One region of the Corynebacterium sp. USCH3 genome, then DNA from elsewhere that is predicted to be linked to it. Evidence: riboswitches for the same ligand, from Rfam matches in the RefSeq annotation. Region 1 holds a riboswitch; each other region holds the start of a gene.
What was found. A riboswitch is a leader RNA that binds a small molecule or an ion and turns the genes downstream of it on or off. The one in region 1 is predicted to bind thiamine pyrophosphate.

Region 1 (3,272 bases):
AAGTGAGCCGTCTTCGCCGGTTCGGCGGGCAACGTCTCGTCATGGAAGTCCTGTGCGGTCACCGGGTCCAGTCCGAGGGCGAACTGGTCCCGCCACCGGAACTCGAACCGGGCCGTGGACAGGGCATCGTCGCGTGCGGTGGCACCCGGATGCCCTTTGGCCACGTCGGCGGCGTGTGCGGCGATCTTGTAGGTGATGACACCGGTCTTCACGTCGTCCCGGTTCGGCAGACCGAGATGCTCTTTGGGAGTCACGTAGCAGAGCATGGCGGTGCCGTAGCGGGCGATCTCGGTCGCCCCGATGGCCGAGGTGATGTGGTCGTACCCCGGCGCAATGTCGGTGACCAGCGGCCCGAGGGTGTAGAACGGCGCCCCATCGCACAACTCCTGCTGACGTTCGACGTTCTCGCGAACCTTGTGCAATGGGACGTGCCCGGGACCTTCCACCATGACCTGGACATCGTGCTCCCAGGCCCTGCGTGTCAGTTCGGCGAGGGTGTCGAGTTCGGCGAACTGTGCGGCGTCGTTCGCGTCCGCGATCGACCCCGGGCGCAGACCGTCGCCGAGGGAGAAGGCGACGTCATAGGCCGCAAAGATCTCGCAGAGCTCATCAAAGTGCGTGTAGAGGAAGTTCTCCTCGTGGTGTGCCAGGCACCAACCAGCCATAATCGATCCGCCGCGTGACACCATCCCGGTGACACGCTCGGCGGTCAGCGGGATGTAGCGCAGCAGGACGCCGGCGTGCACGGTCATGTAGTCCACGCCCTGCTCGCACTGTTCGATCACCGTGTCACGGTAGATGTCCCAGGTCAGTGCCTCTGCGTTGCCGTCGACCTTCTCCAGTGCCTGGTAGATCGGGACCGTGCCGATGGGGATCGGCGAGTTCCGGATGATCCACTCCCGGGTGGTGTGGATGTCGTTGCCCGTGGACAGGTCCATCACGGTGTCGGCACCCCAGGTCGCGGCCCACTCCAGCTTCGACACTTCCTCGCTGATTGAGCTGGTCACCGCTGAGTTGCCGATATTGGCGTTGACCTTCACCAGGAACGCCCGACCGATGATCATCGGTTCCGCTTCCGGGTGGTTGATGTTGAGCGGGATGATCGCGCGACCGGCGGCGACTTCGCTGCGCACCAGTTCCACGTCGCAGTTCTCCCGCAGGGCGACGAACCGCATTTCCGGGGTGACGACACCCCGACGTGCGTAGTGCATCTGCGTCACCGTGCGGCCCGGTGCCGCACAACGGGGTTCGGGACGTCGTCCCTGCCACTGCTGGGACGGTGCGCCGCGGCGCACGGCGGCCCGGCCGTCGTCAAGCAACTGTCGTTCACGGATTCGCTGGACCCGGGTGTCGCCGCGTGCCCGGATCCATTCATCACGCCAGGGGTCCAGGCCCTCTTCCGGAACGCTGCCCGGCCCGGCGGTCCGGTACACCTGCAGCGGCGGGTTGGGACTGCCGTCCGGGGAGGCCTCCTGGTGGATCTCGGTGACCGGGACCCGGATACCATGGTCTTCGATCCATCCGCGACGGTGCGCGGGGTGCTGCTGGACAGGGGTGGACGGGGCAGACGGAGTAGACACAGCTACGCTCCTCACTTCCTACGCCGGTATCAACCGGATCAGGTTCGACGGTCCCGGACGATCACAGTCCGGTCTCAGCCCCTCGTGGGGCACCCGTGTGGACGCCTCATGCCTACCACGGCGGCACAGCACCTGCAATCGGTCAACGCTCAGCGTTGCTCAGAGCATGGCTACGACACCATTGATGACCAGCGTCACCGCACCGGCGAATGCCAGCAGCGTGGCGAGCTTCCTCGTCCCGTCGCTGGAGAGCCGGTCGTAGAGTCTGTCGCCGAACCAGGCTCCGACGAAGATCGCGGCGACGGCGAGGATCCACAACCAGGCGGGCAGGCCGCCGACGTCGACGCCACCGAAGATGACGATCTTGAGCACGAAGGACAGCAAGTTGGCGACGACGATCACCGGGTGCAGTGTGGCGACGAAGTCGCGGTAGTCCCAGCCGGTCAGGCGCGCGTACACGGTGAACGCAGGCGCCGCGATGCCGGCGACGGTGCTCATGAACCCGCCCGCAGCTCCGGCCAGCACCATGGGGACGACGGCTCGTTCCGACACCCGCGCCGTGTCCGGCTGGAACAACGTGACCGCCAGTGCGGCGAGGACCAGGACACCGACGGTGACCAGCAGCCAGGGGCCGTCGATGAGCAGGACGACGAACGCTGCCGGCAGCGAGCCGAGGAACAGTCCCCCGGCAAGACAGCTGAAACGTCGCCAGTCGGTCTTCGCCCGCACCGCCCAGGCGTTGTTCACCGCGTTGATCGTGGACAGTCCGTTGACCACGGTCACTCCCGCCGCCGGGCCCAGCGCCACGGAGAGCACCGGGCCGGCGACCAGACCGACGCCCATCCCGGTGATGCGTTGGAGCACCGCTCCGACAAGAACGGCGAGTATCAGCACGATCGCGACGGTGGACACAACCCCCGAGCATAAACACCGTGGGCACGCCGGTACGTCGGCAGGCCTGCCGTCCGTGGTCGCCCGTCCCCGAGAACGTTTCCCCCTGTGCGATATGCTCAGGGTGTACTAAGTGTTCTCCTGCCCGTTCCCCGTTGCGACCGAAAGAAGAACGAATGCTCTACGATGTCCCGAAGCCGACCGAAGCCCTGCTGATCACCGGTGGCATGATCGCGCGTAAACCCGACAACCCCTACCGTGTCGTCATCGGTGGCGGTGCCTGGTCCGTCCCGGTGCTGCACCGTGTCCAGCGCTTCCACATCGGCGCGAACACCGTGAACATCGCGGTGCGTGCCCAGTCGAAGCAGAACGTCGACGTGGACGTCGAGGCCTCCGTGGTGTTCTCCGTGACCGCGGACAAGAACAGCGTGGTCGAGGCTGCGAACAGGTTCCTGGGTGTCGATCAGGGCCAGATCGTCTCCACCGCCCAGGACATCTTCTCCGGCGAGACCCGCGCGATGATCGGGCAGCTCACCGTGGAGGAGATGATCTCCGACCGCACGGCGCTGGCCAGCCAGGTGCTCTCCAACGCCGAGCCGCGCATGCTGCGCTTCGGCTGGCAGATCGACAGCTTCCAGATCAACTCGATCAGCGACCCGAACGGCTACATCCAGGCCCTCTCCGCCCCGGAGCTGGCCCGCGTCCAGCGTGAGCGTGCCGTCGCCGAGGCCCAGCGGGACGCCGAGATCGCCGAGGAGCAGCAGAAGTCCGAGCGTCGCAAGTCCGACTTCCAGCGGGAGA
Region 2 (3,272 bases), on a different contig from region 1:
ACGACACTACACCGGCGTCCACCGACCCCCTGTAGAACACGCAGCAGTGCTAAAAGACACAATGCAGAAGAGAACACGCGATGACCACCGGCGCCGACACCGAGGGGCGCCCCGCCCGGCCACCGCAGAACGAGGAGTATCGCTGATATGACCACCGCCACCCCTTTCCGTCCCTCCGGACGTCACCACGTCGTCATCGTGGGTGCCGGCTTCGGCGGGCTGTTCGCCGCCAAGAAGTTCGCCGGCGCCGACGTCGACGTCACCATCATCGACCGCACCAACCACCACCTCTTCCAGCCACTGCTGTACCAGGTGGCCACCGGTGTGCTGTCGTCCGGCGAGATCGCCCCCACGATCCGGCAGATCCTGCGTAAGCAGCGCAACGCCCGCGTCATCAAGGCCGAGGTCCGCGACGTCAACGTCGACGAGAAGGTCATCACCGCCGACCTGGGCGGCAAGGACGTCGTCCTGCAGTACGACTCCCTGATCGTCGCCGCCGGTGCCGGGCAGTCCTACTTCGGCAACGACCACTTCGCCGAGTTCGCCCCCGGCATGAAGAGCATCGACGACGCCCTCGAGCTCCGCGCCCGTATCACCGGTGCCTTCGAGCGCGCCGAGATCACCGACGACCCGGCCGAGAAGGCACGCCAGCTGACCTTCGTCATCGTCGGCGCCGGCCCCACCGGTGTCGAGCTCGCCGGCCAGTTGGCCGAGATGGCGCACCGCACCCTGCGCAACGAGTTCCGACGCACCGACACCGAGCAGACCCGCATCCTGCTGGTCGACGGTGGCCCGCAGGTCCTTCCCCCCTTCGGCAAGAAGCTCGGCCGCAAGGCGCAGAAGACCCTCGAGAAGCTCGGTGTCGAGGTCGTCACCAACTCGCTGGTCACCAACGTCGACCGCGACGGTGTCACCTGGAAGAACATGAAGACCGAGGAAGAGACCACGGTCGCGGCGTACTGCAAGATCTGGTCCGCCGGTGTCGCCGCCAGCCCGTTGGGCAAGCACATCGCCGACCAGATCGACGGCGTCGAGGCCGACCGTGCCGGCCGCGTCCCGGTGAACAAGGACCTCTCCGTGGGCGACCACAAGGAGATCTTCGTCATCGGCGACATGATGAGCCTCGACAAGCTTCCGGGACTGGCCCAGGTCGCGATCCAGGGTGGCGAGCACGCCGCGTCGATCATTCGCGCCCAGGTCGAGGAGGGCAGCACCGACCGCCCCGACTTCAAGTACTTCGACAAGGGGACGATGGCCATCGTCTCCCGCTTCAACGCCGTGGTGAAACTGGACAAGGCCGAGATCTCCGGTCCGGTCGGCTGGTTCATGTGGCTCGCCGTGCACCTGATGTTCATGGTCGGCTTCCGCAACCGTTTCGTCGCCGCCTACAGCTGGGGCCTGAACACCCTGTCCGCCAACCGGTGGCACCTCGTCGCCACCCGTCAGCAGCTGCACGCCCGCAACGCCCTGCGCAAGCTGCGCACCCTCGAGGACGAGCAGGACATCCGCTCCATCGAGGTGCGTGACAACCTGAAGTTCGGTGACGGCCGCGACACCCGCGCCGTGTCCGACTAACCTGCACCTTTCCACCGCGACGGGTCTGACCCCGTGCACACGTCCGGACGTGTGCACGGGGTCAGACTTTTCTCCCCGTCCGAAGGCTGTAGGCTGGACGTCACGAGACACGGGGTGCGCGGAGACGCGCTGAGAACACACCCGTTGAACCTGCTCTAGTTCGAACTAGCGAAGGGATGGTCCGTGCCAGACACGCCTACCGCCTTAATCCAGGCCGTCCGCGACCTGCGCCGTCACGCCCCCCTGGTGCAGTGCATCACCAACCAGGTCGTCCCCCAGATCACCGCCAATGTCCTGCTCGCCGCAGGTGCGGCGCCGGCGATGGTGGACACCCCGGAGGAATCCGCCGACTTCGCGGAGATCGCCTCCGGACTGCTGATCAACACCGGCAGCCCCACCGCCGCCCAGTACTGCGCCATGCGGGAGGCCGTACGTGGTGCGGCATCCGCGGACACCCCCTGGGTCCTCGACCCCGTCGCCTGTGGCGGACCGGCGGCGCGGACCGCGTTCAGCCGCGACCTCGTCAACCACCGTCCCGCCGCGGTACGCGGCAACCCCTCGGAGGTGATCGCCCTCGCGGGCGGACGCGGTGGCCGCGGCGTCGACTCCACCGACGCCGTCGACGCCGCAGGTCAGGCGGCGCGGTCCCTTGCGGAACGCACTGCCGGGGTGATCGCCGTCTCCGGCCCCCGTGACCTCGTGGTCTCCACCGGTCGGGTCAGCTGGCTGAGGTCCGGTGACCCGATGATGCAGCGCGTCATCGGGACCGGTTGTTCCCTCGGGGCCCTGACCGCGGCCTATCTCGGCGCGGCGCGACTCGCGGTCGACGGAGTCTCCGACCATGACGCCGTGCTCGCCGCGCACGCCCACGCCGGGGCAGCCGGGATCCTCGCGGCAACCGATCCTGCCGGAGGGACCAGGAGGCCCGGCAGCTTCGCCGTCGCCTGGCTCGACGCCCTGGACGCCGTGGCGGAGGACCCCACGGTGATCCCGGACCTGGTCTCCGTCGAGGACCACCGGGAGGCGGAGGTATGACGCTCAGCCACACCACGGCACACCGGGTGGACTGGGGGCTCTACCTCGTCACCGATCCCGTCCTCGGCGGAGGACGTGACGAGGTCGCCAGGATCGTGGCACGTGCCGTCTCCGGCGGCGTCGGGGTCGTCCAGCTCAGGGACAAGACGCTCGACGACTCTGCGTTCACCACGCGCGCCACCGAACTCGCCGAGACACTCGCCGGGACCGGCGTCCCGCTGTTCGTCAACGACCGGCTCGACGTGGCCCGCCGCCTCGGACTGCACCTGCACATCGGACAGGACGACATCGACTTCCGGACCGCCCGTGCCGCGCTACCCGACGACCTGATGATCGGGCTGTCCGTCGACGACCACGCACAGATCGACACCCTCGCACGGCTCATGCGTGACGGAGTCCGTCCTCCGGACGTTCTCGGACTCGGCCCGGTGGAGCTGACCGACACCAAGACCGACACCGGACGGGCCCTGGGGGTCACCGGCCCCGGCAGTGTCGACGACCTGGCTGCGCACGCCCTCGACCTCGGTATCCCCTCCGTGGCGATCGGGCACGTCAATGCCGACAACGCCGCGGATTTGGACCGCACCGCAGTGGCCGGGATCTGTGTCGTCTCGGCCGTGATGACGGCCGGGGACCCCGCCGTCGCGGCCCGCGACCTGCGT
Region 3 (3,272 bases), on a different contig from region 1:
AGATCATCTCGATGTTGTGGGGGTTGAGGATTCCCAGGCCCGTGCCGATGGGCGACCCCAGCGGCATCACCGCAACCGCCCCGGCGGCCTCGAGGTGTCGGGCGACGGTGGGGTCGTCGGAGGTGTAGGCGTAGACCTCGAACCCGTCGGCGGTGAGGGTCTCGGTGGCGTCGACGAGTTCGACGACGTCCGGCAGCAGCGTCCGGTCGTCGGCGAGGATCTCCAGTTTCACCCGGGTCGTGCCGAGCGCCTCCCGTCCCAGTCGGGCGGTGAGCAGCGCGTCGCGGGCGGTGTAGCAGCCTGCGGTGTTGGGGAGGACGTCGATACCGAGACGGTCGAGAAGACCGAACAGCGACGTCCCGGTGGCGGGGTTGTAGCGGCGCAGTGCGACCGTCGTCATCGACGTCCCCGACGCGGTGAGCGCCTGTTCCAGTACTTCCAGCGACGTTGCTCCGCCGGTGCCGGTGATCAGGCGCGAGGTGAGCGTGGACGTCCCGACGGTGAGCATGTCCTGTGGGGTCGGCACGGTGTCTACCCTCCCTGCATGGCGGTGATGATCTCGATCTCCGCACCGTCGTGGACGTCGGTGGTGGACCACCGGCTGCGCGGGACGATCGCTGCGTCGACCGCCACGGCCAGGCCCAGTTCCTCGGAGTCCGGATTCTGTCCGGTGAGGTCGGAGATGATGTCACCGAGCGTCGCCGCGGTATCGAGGCGGCGTTCTTCTCCGTTGACGGTGATGGTCATGATGTCCTTTCCAGGGAGGTGGCGGCGAGCAGGGCGGCATCGGGCGTGCGGTCGGCTGCGTGGCAGCCCGGGGGAGACCCCGTGACCAGCAGTGTGGCGAGCCTGGCGCACAGGGGAGCGAGCAGGACCCCGTGGCGGGAGTACCCCGTCGAGACGACGACACCGTCCACACCCGGTACGCCGCCGAGGTACGGCAGGTCGTCCGGCGTCCCCGGGCGGGCCCGCGCCAGGATCTCGGTGAGCTCGAGGTCTGCTATCCCCGGGACCAGGATCCGGGCGTCCCGGAGGAGCTGGTGCACCCCGTCGAGGGAGACGCCGTCGAAGCCGTCCTCACGTTCCGTGGCGCCGATGACGATCTCTCCGTCATCACGGGGAACGAGGTACACCGGCCGACCGTCAACCAGGCCACGCACCGTGTGCTCCAGCAGGCCGGGATGTCCCGGTCTCACCCGCGCGCGCAGGATGTCGCCGTGTACCGGGCGCAGTCGCACGCATCGCGCTTCCGGGAGCCCGTCGATATCAGCCAACGTGAGGCCCGGGCACAGGACGGTGGTCTCCGCACGCAGCTCACCGCCGTCGTCCAGCCGCACGCCCGTCACCGTGGCACCCTCGCGTACGACGCCGAGGACACGCCGGGTGACCACCCTGCCCCGCGGCCCGTCCGGACCGGCGGGAGCGCACACGGCCGCGGTGAGCGCCTCCATCAGCATGCGCGGATTGACCTGGTGGTCGTCGGCGACGAGGACGGCGCCCGAGATACCGGGTGCCAGGGACGGTTCCCTCCGGCGCGCCTGGCGTACACCCAGGGGCTCCACCGTCATGCCGGACGCGCGCTGGACCTCGGCGAGGTCCCGGAACGTCGCCATGTCCCCGGGGGTGGACCCCACACCCAGCGTGGCGGTGGGCCGGTAACCGGCGGGATACCCGACGGTCCGCTCGAGGTCGGCGATGAACCGCGGGTACGCCGCAGCTGAGGCGAGCATCAGCGGGCGGATCGCGTCGTGCCGGTGGACGACTTCACTGACGGGTGCGATCATCCCGGCGGCGGCGTGACTCGCCCCGTCACCCGGGGACGGGTCGACGACGGTGACGGCGTGGCCGGCCCGCCGCAGGTACCAGGCTGTACTGAGCCCGGTGACCCCGGCACCGACGACAAGAGTCTCGGGCATGTGCGTTCTTTCCTCCGGCGGCATGACCCGCATCAGGTGTCGACGGTCGACCGGTGGCTCCGGTCCTCTCAGCCCCGGCATCAGGGGCTCCCGTAGTTCGCGTAACAGCTACCATCACACCACATGGACCTACATCAACGCACGCACACCCCTCTCATGCACACCCCTGGCGCATCGGGCACCTCCCCCGGGGACCGACGCCGGCGACAGCTCCGGGCTGCGCGGCTCTACCTCTGCACTCCGGCGCGCCGGGAGCAGGGTGACCTGCGGGAGTTCCTCCACGCCGCCTACGACGGGGGCGTGGACATCATCCAGCTGCGTGACAAGACGCTGGACACCGCGGGCGAGATCGCCGCGATCGAGGTGCTGGCGGAGGTGGCGGCCGAGCACGGCGCACTGTTCGCGGTGAATGACCGGGCGGACATCGCCGCGTTGGTCGGTGCCGACATTCTCCATGTCGGGCAGGATGATCTGGGTATCGCGCAGGCCCGGGAGCTCCTGGGCCCGGACGTCCTCCTGGGGTTGTCGACCCACACCTCCGACCAGGCGGAGGCCGCGGCCCGCGACACCGATCTCGACTACTTCTGCACGGGACCGGTGTGGGAGACGCCGACGAAGCCGGGTCGTGCGGCGACGGGGCTGGGGTTTGTGTCCCGGACCGCCGACATGGTGGGCGACGGGGCAGGGGGGAAGTCCGGTGGGAAGCCGTGGTTCGCGATCGGCGGGGTCAACCGGGACACCCTGCCGGACGTCCTCGCCGCCGGCGCCCGGCGTGCGGTCGTCGTCCGGGCGGTCACCGAGGCGCGGAGCCCGCGCGACGCCGCCTCAGAGCTGAGAACGCAGCTGACGTCCCTTCCGGACCGGACGTGAGTGTCGTGCACGGGGGACTGGTTCAGTCTTCCCTGTGCAGCAGGAAAACATACGGGCGCGGGGTGTGCCGGAAGTCCATCACACCGAGTAGCGTCCTGGGGTCGACGCGCCGGAAGTGGTCGTTGATGGGGAGGTCGTCGTAGACCATCGTCGCGCTGACCACCCCGCGGTACTCCATCATCCGGAGACGGGCCCGGGGACGCTTCGTCGCCGTCGCCCGGAGATAACCCCGCAGGAGTGCAGGAAAGGGTCCGAACGTGGCCAGGGAGCGGAGCCGTATCCCGGTGGACATCGGCACCAGCGCGGGGTTCGCGGCGAAAAGTGACGTTTCTGAGCCGAATATCAGCGGATGACCGTCGTCGACGCTGTCGAACCGCTTGCCGTGCCAGCCCACGGCGGCGAGTACGCCGTCGAGAGGATGTCCCGTCGCGACCTCGGAGCCGCGCCACCGACCCACCAGCTCATCGGTGGTGACCGCGGGCAGTG

Region 2: linked by a shared signal. The riboswitch ahead of thiM (hydroxyethylthiazole kinase) and the one ahead of thiC (phosphomethylpyrimidine synthase ThiC) in region 1 are both predicted to bind thiamine pyrophosphate.
Region 3: linked by a shared signal. The riboswitch ahead of thiO (glycine oxidase ThiO) and the one ahead of thiC (phosphomethylpyrimidine synthase ThiC) in region 1 are both predicted to bind thiamine pyrophosphate.

Annotation. Positions count from the first base shown of each region.
Region 1 covers NZ_JAQPZT010000003.1:516,411-519,682, reverse strand. Annotated here, with positions in the region: gene thiC (phosphomethylpyrimidine synthase ThiC) at 1-1,580, opposite strand, end outside; TPP riboswitch at 1,579-1,687, opposite strand; gene PQI66_RS08575 (sulfite exporter TauE/SafE family protein) at 1,740-2,492, opposite strand; gene PQI66_RS08570 (SPFH domain-containing protein) at 2,648-3,272, shown strand, end outside.
Region 2 covers NZ_JAQPZT010000001.1:643,716-646,987, forward strand. Annotated here, with positions in the region: gene PQI66_RS03040 (NAD(P)/FAD-dependent oxidoreductase) at 148-1,575, shown strand; TPP riboswitch at 1,676-1,769, shown strand; gene thiM (hydroxyethylthiazole kinase) at 1,759-2,610, shown strand; partial or broken gene PQI66_RS03050 (bifunctional hydroxymethylpyrimidine kinase/phosphomethylpyrimidine kinase) at 2,607-3,272, shown strand, end outside.
Region 3 covers NZ_JAQPZT010000002.1:185,671-188,942, reverse strand. Annotated here, with positions in the region: gene PQI66_RS04155 (thiazole synthase) at 1-508, opposite strand, end outside; gene thiS (sulfur carrier protein ThiS) at 532-747, opposite strand; gene thiO (glycine oxidase ThiO) at 744-1,916, opposite strand; TPP riboswitch at 1,909-2,020, opposite strand; gene thiE (thiamine phosphate synthase) at 2,073-2,786, shown strand; gene PQI66_RS04135 (DUF4334 domain-containing protein) at 2,809-3,272, opposite strand, start outside.